DNA from 2 places in the Undibacterium sp. Ji49W genome. Region 1 is predicted to be linked to the other one. Evidence: riboswitches for the same ligand, from Rfam matches in the RefSeq annotation. Region 1 holds a riboswitch; the other holds the start of a gene.
What was found. A riboswitch is a leader RNA that binds a small molecule or an ion and turns the genes downstream of it on or off. The one in region 1 is predicted to bind cobalamin.
Positions count from the first base shown of each region.

Region 2: it holds a riboswitch for cobalamin, as region 1 does, so the genes downstream of both, ACO0LK_RS01480 (CoA-acylating methylmalonate-semialdehyde dehydrogenase) here and ACO0LK_RS11155 (TonB-dependent receptor domain-containing protein) in region 1, are expected to answer to the same signal.

Region 1 covers NZ_JBMPOW010000007.1:262,258-266,471, reverse strand. Annotated here, with positions in the region: gene ACO0LK_RS11160 (FecCD family ABC transporter permease) at 1-180, opposite strand, end outside; gene ACO0LK_RS11155 (TonB-dependent receptor domain-containing protein) at 321-2,189, opposite strand; cobalamin riboswitch at 2,341-2,594, opposite strand; gene ACO0LK_RS11150 (PilZ domain-containing protein) at 2,710-3,054, opposite strand; gene ACO0LK_RS11145 (histidine phosphatase family protein) at 3,110-3,658, opposite strand; gene ACO0LK_RS11140 (adenosylcobinamide-GDP ribazoletransferase) at 3,661-4,214, opposite strand, start outside.
Region 2 covers NZ_JBMPOW010000001.1:335,520-339,733, forward strand. Annotated here, with positions in the region: gene ACO0LK_RS01475 (acyl-CoA dehydrogenase family protein) at 1-829, opposite strand, end outside; gene ACO0LK_RS01480 (CoA-acylating methylmalonate-semialdehyde dehydrogenase) at 842-2,353, opposite strand; cobalamin riboswitch at 2,638-2,826, opposite strand; gene fumC (class II fumarate hydratase) at 3,295-4,214, shown strand, end outside.

The sequences.
Region 1 (4,214 bases):
CAATTCCAGCAAGGCTTGCCATAACTCGGCAAAGCTCAGCGATACAGAACCGCACACGCAAGCGATCAGTATGCTGGCGACAGCAGCGGCCAATAAAATCGGAAGAACCAGTCCGGCACGTTGAGCAACCGCCATCCTGGCTGATTGCTTACGCTGTCGTGCAGAAAAAAAAGACGCCATCATCGGTCTGGTCCATAGGTAAAACAGGTGGTGATGTGCAGCGTCTTTTGAAAATCCGAACCTGCACATCAGTCATTGAGCTTGTAATGTGATGGGCGATACAGCAATATCCGCTGCATCGCCTCACACCAATGCCAGACTTATTTAAAGCCGTAGTTCACACCAACAAATACATTCGAACCGGCCGTTGCATAATTTCTTGCCAGTTCATAGTCTTTGTTCAAGGCATTGTTCCAGCGTGCCAGCACGGTGGTATTTTTTGCCACTTCATAGGTCGCATACAGGTTCAGCAAATTATATGAACCCAATTTTCTGGTGTTGGCTGCATCATCAAAACGGTCACCAGAGTAGATGGTTTCCACGCCAACTTTTGCATTCGAGAACGCATATTCAGCAGCCAAAGTACCATGCTGTTTGGAACGGCGTGCCAGGCGTTTGCCTGTCGTGTCGTCTTTCGGGTCCTGGATGTCGATGGAAGCACGCAGGGTCAGATCAGCAAAACGGGTAGTGCCGCCTACTGTCAAACCAGACAGGGTTGCTTTATTGACGTTGTAAGCACAACCAAACTGATGAGTCGCTTTTTCTACAGGGCAGACATTGGTGCTGACCAGCAGATCCGTTGCCTTGTTTTGATAATACACAGCGCTCAGCTGCGTATCGCCCTGCTCAAAATACACACCGACTTCTGCATTTTTTGCTTTTTCTGGTTTGTTGCTGGCAACGCCATAACCAGGGTAATACAGTTCATTGAAAGTTGGTGCACGGAAGCTGGTGCCATAGCTGGCATTGACGCGCAGGGCGTCAGTAAAACGGTAACCGTAAGCAACGCTACCTGTGGTATTGGAACCATATTGCGAACTGCGGTCGTTGCGGATGCTGGCGCTGGCCAGATGCGCATCTTGCTTGAATACATACGATGCAGCAAATGAATTCGTCGTGCGTTTCGCGCCGTTGATGCCCTCTGTGGCCACGCCTGAAGAAACAGAATCAACATTTTCTTCACGCGTTTCGGCGATCAGTTGCAGTACGTCTTTACCGATACGGATATCATTCTGGAAGCTGACGCTGTTCTGACGCGTATCGATCTGGCTGGAGCCAAAGCCTGTACTGAAGCCCTTGTCTGCCGTTTGTGCATATTGCAGCGAGGCAGACCAGTCATCAGTGAACTTGCCACGGCCAAAGATGGCGATGGTTTCCAGTGTACCGATATTGTGGTCATCTTTTGCTGCACCGGAATCATACTGTGCGTCATTGCGGCTGTGTAAAACACTGGCACCCAGTTCAAAACCCTTGCTGATTTCCCATACCAGACGGCCATTGAAACTATCCATCTTGTAGCCATCTTTGTCCGCGTTATAACTGGAACCGACGCCGGGTTTGGTGGCAGAGAATCCATCACTCTCTTCATGTCCCGCGTTCAGGCTGAGGCTGATATTACTGGCAACAGAGCCGAACAAACCTGCCTGCAATTTGCGTGTGCCATAGCTACCCAGACCAGCCGATACGGTAGGTGTGATAACGCCTGTACCTTTTTTAGTGAATATCTGTATCACGCCGCCCATGGCATCTGCGCCATACAGGCTGGACAAGGGACCATACACGACTTCGATACGGTCGATCTGTGACAGTGGGATGGAAGACCAGCTTGCACCACCTGTGGTGGATGAACCGATGCGTACGCCATCAATCAACACTACGTTTTGCGCATTATTACCACCGCGCAAAAACACGGAAGATGAAGTGCCTGGTCCACCGTTGCGGGTAATTTCTATGCCGCGTTGTTGTTGCAACAGGTCGACAATGGAAGCAGCGCCAGATTTGGCGATGTCTTCCGCAGTGATGACGACATTGTCAGCAAGCACGTCTTTGGCGGCTTGCGCCTGGCGGCCAGCGGTAATGACCACACTGGAAGCCGCGCTAACGGCAGCAGTTTGTGCAAAGACAGTAGAAGACGGGAATGCAGCGGCCAAGGCCAGGCTGAGGGCGAGCGGTTTGAATACAGATGTCATGATTTTCAGAAAAATAAAACATGCAGCCGACGTCCCCGCAGGCTGCAATGGAAAAAGCAATAGGAACAATCGGTATCGTCAGCGCCTGTGGCCTGATTGAAAAGGGGACGCAGCTTTCTGCGTCTGATTTTCACGAAATATCCCCGTCCGTATCACTTCACTTATTCTGGCCGGTATCCGGGCTGACAAATATCACCATCTGACCTTCCCATGCACATTGCACAGTGGTATTGGAAAATGGCTGGCTACAAATCTGAATGTGAAAAAACAAGCATTCAGTCTTTGCAGCAACTTGTACACCGTTGCGGGGGCAGCACACGTTTGTCTGGCATAGCCAGGCGTCGTGTTTCCCGTTTAACCGCAGATATGAATATATCCACGAGCACCAAAACCCCGCCATTCTATAGACAGATAGGGGTAGCCGCAAGTTAAGGGACAGTAAACACTGAGGCAGATCAGTTTATTAACTTATTGAAAACAAAGCAGATTTGCCTTGCCAATGTTGCCCGACAGTACAATTTCAGGTCAGATGCGCGGTTTTGGATATCCACGCGACAACAAGTTGCGCATGCAATTCAGACATTTCTGATAACAGCATGCCAACGTTATAACTATCACCGCTAAGAATGGCATGCCTGACCGTGCCCTTGCAACTGACCTTGTAGAGCTCGGCTTCTTGCACGATACCGGGGATTTCTATCATCATGGGATAACTGCGCAGGGGAACCAGGTTTTCAGGCGACTGCAAGAGCACCCCTTCTGCCGATATATTGATCACTTTGGTGAATATCAACCTGCCATCCGGCATTTTGATACCAGAGCGCCAGGTTACTGTGACACGGGGTGATTTTCTGAGTTCTATCATGCGATGGCCATACACTGCGGGCTTTACTGTCAGTCTTGCGTAAATACTATCTGCATTATTTATGAAATACCAGTATTTCTATATATTCACCAAAAGCAAGGCTGCGGTTTTGCGCGCAAACCAGTTGCGCCAGTTCATCTGCTGCCATGCCATCCTGCCAGGTCAGCAGCATGCGCATAATGCCCGCATGGGCAACCACCAGGGCTTCTGGCAATTGCATCTGGCGTACATCTGTCAGCCAGGCAATCACCCTTTGCGCCACATCCAGCGCCGATTCACCACCGCCAGGGCAATATGTTGCCGGGGCTGCTGCCCATGCATCAATCTCTGCCCTGGGAACGGCATCCCAGGCGCATAGTTCCCATGCACCAAAGTGCATTTCCATCAAACGCGGGTCAAGTTGCGGCTGATCATGCAGTGCCTGTGCCAGCAAGGCACAGCGCTGCAAGGGGCTGGAAAATACAGGGATACCGGCAGACAGTTTCTGGCGCATCTCTATCGCCAGCATCTGGTAATCTGCGGCCAGCACAGGCACATCGGCCTGCCCATAGCACAGACCATCGGCAATCTGTGGTTTAGTATGGCGCAGCAAATGCAGGCGCATGTTCATTGCACCTGAAAAGCCAGCAAACCCAGATAAATGCCTACCTCTGCCACCTGCTGCGTGGCCCCCAGGCAGTCACCAGTAAAACCATTGATACGACGCTGGAACATGCGTGCCATGCGCCAGGTCAGCAAGCACATCAAGACCAGCGCCATCAGGATTGAAGCTGGCGGAAAAGGAAAGAAGTGCAGCAGCAAGGCCGACGGCAGCAATACTGACAGGCATGCGATCAAAAATTCACCAGTATGCATATCTTGCGCCAGTGGCTTGGCCTTGCCTTCATGCCGCGCATAGTGCATGCGCCAGATCAGGCTGCATGATGCCAGACGTGACAAGGGGTGAGCGATAAAAAGGATGGGCACAATCAGCGCTGGCGGCAGGCTGATCAGCAATGTCAGCTTCAGCGCCAGCATCAGCAGGATGCCGATGGCACCGTAGGCACCGACGCGAGAATCCTTCATGATGTCCAGCACCCGTTCTGGCGTCATGCCACCGCCAAAACCATCGCAGACATCAGCAAAGCCATCTTCATGGAAAGCGCCGGTCAACAAGATAC
Region 2 (4,214 bases), on a different contig from region 1:
GAAAATCAGATAGTTTCTTCTGAAACTGCATGCGCTCATTCATATATGTTTGCGCGCTATTGAGGGCCGATTGCGCTGCACCGATGGAGCAGGTGGCGATGTTGATGCGGCCACCATCCAGGCCACGCATGGCGATGCGAAAGCCCTCGCCTTCTTCACCCAGCAAGTGGCTGCGGGGTATGCTTACCTGGTCAAAGTTGACAGTGCGGGTGGGCTGGCTGTTCCAGCCCATCTTGTCTTCTTTCTTGCCATAGCTGATGCCGGGCAAATCTGCCGGTACGGCAAAGGCAGATATACCGCCTGCACCATCGCCCCCCGTGCGCGCCATGACGACCAGCATATTGGTGGCACCGGCGCCTGAGATAAAGGCTTTGCTGCCATCGAGGATATAGCTGTCGCCATCCAGACGTGCGCTGGTGCGCAGTGATGCTGCGTCAGAGCCTGAGCCAGCTTCGGTCAGGCAATAGGAGGCCAGCTTCTCGCCTGCGGCCAGCCTGGGTACCCATTCCTGCTGCACCTCTGGCGTGCCCCAATTGGCAATCATCCAGCTTGCCATATTGTGTATCGTGATGTAAGCCGTGGTTGAAGGGCAGGCGCGTGCCAGCTCTTCAAAAATGATTGCTGCATCCAGCCGCGTCAGGCCCAGTCCACCCAGTACTTCTGGCACATACAGCCCGCAAAATCCCAGCTCCCCGGCATGGGCGATAACGTCCAGCGGGAAGTGGGAAGTGGCATCCCAATGCGCGGCTTGCGCCGCCATTTCATGGGCGGCGAAGCTGCGGGCAGATTGCTGGTAGGCGCGCTGGTCTTCACTAAGATCGAAGTCCATGATGGCCTCCGATTACTTCAGCGAGATGGTGGTATTCACCTTGCCAGCGCTGACGCTGTCATCAAACCAGCGTGCCGTGATGGTCTTGGTCTGGGTGTAGAACTGTATGACTTGTTTGCCGTAAGGCCCCAGGTCCCCGAGTTTGGATGCACGTGAGCCGGTAAATGAAAACAGCGGCACAGGCACAGGGATAGGTACGTTGATGCCGATCTGGCCTACATCGATATCTTCTTCAAAAGTACGGGCGGCAGCGCCAGACTGGGTGAACAGTGCCGTGCCGTTGCCGTTAGGGTTGGCGTTGATGATGGCGATGGCGTCAGCCAGCGTATCCGCCTGCATGATGCATAGCACAGGGCCAAAGATTTCTTCTTCATACACGCGCATGCCGGGCTTGACGCCGGTGAAGACCGTAGGGCCAACGAAGTTGCCGTTCTCATAGCCTGGCACTTGTGGTGCGCGGCCATCCAGCACCAGATTGGCACCTTCGGCAATACCCTGGGCGATCAGGCTTTCTACTCGCTCTTTGGCGGTGCAGGAAATGACCGGGCCTATGTCAGTATTGGCTTCTGCACCCGCATTGATCTTGAGGCCGCGGGCGCGGTCCAGCAAGTCTGGTACCCACTGGTTGGCTTCACCAACGAGGATGACCACAGACAGCGCCATGCAGCGCTGGCCAGCCGCACCAAAGGCAGCACCTGCGAGGTTGTTCAGGGTTTGTTCTTTATTCGCATCTGGCAGGACGATGGCGTGGTTCTTGGCACCCATCATGCACTGTGCACGTTTGCCCGCCAGCGTCGCGCGGTTATACACATGGGTGCCTACGCGGGTAGAGCCAACGAAGGACACCGCCTTGATATCAGGGTGATCGCAAATCGCATTGACGATGTCTTCACCACCATGTACCACATTCAGCACGCCAGGTGGCACGCCAGCCTGCATGGCCAGTTCAGCCAGACGCATGGTGACCATGGGGTCTTGCTCGGATGGTTTCAGGATGAAGGTATTGCCGCAGGCAATCGCCATGGGGAACATCCACAGCGGTATCATCGCCGGGAAGTTGAAAGGGGTAATGCCAGCACACACGCCCAGCGGCTGGTTCAGGGTATAGGTATCGACACCGCTGGCAACGTTATTGGCGATTTCGCCCATTTGCAGGTTGCCGATATTGGCCGCATGCTCAACCACTTCCAGACCACGGAATATATCGCCTTCAGCATCGGCCAGGGTCTTGCCCTGTTCGGCTGTCAGCAACGCGGCCAGCTCGGCCATGTTTTCACGTATCAGTTGCTGATATTTGAGGAAGATGCGCGCGCGTGTGCCTATCGCTGTCTTGCGCCAGGTCTTGAAAGCGGCCTTGGCCGCATCGACTGCGGCCTGCATTTCGTCTGGTGTCGTAAACGGCACATGGGCCAGCACCTGTTGCGTGGCCGGGTTGATCACGTTGCGCCATTGCGTGGATTTGGAGTCTATCAATTCGCCGTTGATCAGCAGTTTGACGTTGGGGACCTTGGTAAGAGTAGCCATGATGCTTTCCTGAACCTTCCTGATTGCGCACGGATTCACGGCGGGCTATGCCCGCAACAAGAGCCGCACTGATGCCTGAAAAACAGGATGATCACCACATGCAGAAACCTGCCGCAGCAACGATCCTGACCATGGACATGCACCGTGTGGATGCACACCCGCCACGCACCTTCCGTACGTGACCAGACCTTGGGAAAAACAGTGAAAGAATAGTATTGAAGACAGGCATCTGCCCGCCATCAGGCGCGCCATGCAATATCCCAAACATAGCCTTCCGCAATGTTTTTTCCAGCGATCAACAGGCCGGTATCCGGGCTTGCAAGTCTTGTTACATCGCCTTCCCAGTCATGCATGACCAGTGGCGTGGATGATGTAACCGCACTTGCCTACCGTTGCGGAGGCAGCAGGGGCTTGAAACCTGCTTACGATCTTACTGCGCATGCGTGATCGGGGCTCATGTGCTGCTCAAAATGCTCATGTACTACAAGTACATTCCGCTTTTTGCGCTGCTCTTCACTCCCGCTGACGCACGCTCGCTACAGATCGTAAACACGTTTTTAGGTCTTGATACCAACCATCACTTGTCAGTGACAGCGATCAGGACGACCACTTTCCCGTTTAACACAGCCCAAGAAATTGGGATGTGCACCTGTTATTTTTAGAATAGCATAAGACTTGACGTTTACGTAAACGTTAATCGATGTGAATGGATGAAAAAAATTCAGCGACGCCTGGATGCGGCAATCTGCATAAAGTTGCCAATCGGTAAAAAATGGCAGAAATCGGCAAAAAGCAGGTTTGCTCCAGATTGAGTATCATAAAAGCCATTGGTACTTGCCAGCATGGGGCAAGTACAGTCTGTCAAGCACAGTGCATACCTGCTCCTTGAAGGATGTCAGGTGCTTCAGGTGCCTCAGGTACCATTAACCAGGAAAACAGCAATGACCAGTCAACACAGCCAAGACAATGCCAACAACAGGATGGAACGCGATACCTTTGGTGAAATCGCCGTTCCGGCAGATGCATTATGGGGTGCGCAAACCCAGCGTTCACTGCATCACTTTGCCATCTCTACTGAAAAAATGCCGGATGCCCTGGTGCTGGCACTGGCACGTGTGAAACGTAGTTGTGCCATCGTGAACCGTGATCTGGGATTGATGGATGCCCGGTTTGCCGATGCCATCGTTGCCGCCGCCGATGAGGTACTGGCCGGCGCGCATCCGCATGCCTTTCCGCTGTCGGTATGGCAGACCGGGTCCGGCACGCAAAGCAATATGAACATGAATGAAGTGCTGGCCAATCGCGCTTCCGAAATATTGGGCGGCACCCGCGGCATGAGTCGCCTGGTGCATCCGAATGATCAGGTGAATATGGGGCAGTCATCGAATGATGTGTTCCCTACTGCCATGTATGTTGCTGCCTGTCTGACGGTGACGCAATCCTTGTTGCCAGCCCTGCGGCAATTGCATGCTTCGCTGGCTGCCAAGGCGACTGAATTTGCCGATATCGTCAAGATTGGCCGCACGCATTTGCAGGATGCGACGCCACTGACGCTGGGGCAGGAAGTCTCTGGCTGGGTGGCGCAGCTGGCGCATGCGGAACAGGCCATCAGCCTCAGCCTGCCGGCTTTGCAGGAACTGGCCATCGGCGGTACGGCGGTTGGTACAGGCCTGAATACCCATGCAGAATTTGGTCAGCGCGTTGCCGCCAGTCTGGCGCAGGATACCGGCATAGGCTTTATTGCCGCACCCAACCGTTTTGCCGCACTGGCGGCGCATGATGCCATGGTCAGCTCACATGGTGCATTGAAAACCCTGGCGGTGGCCTTGATGAAAATCGCCAATGATATACGCTGGCTGGC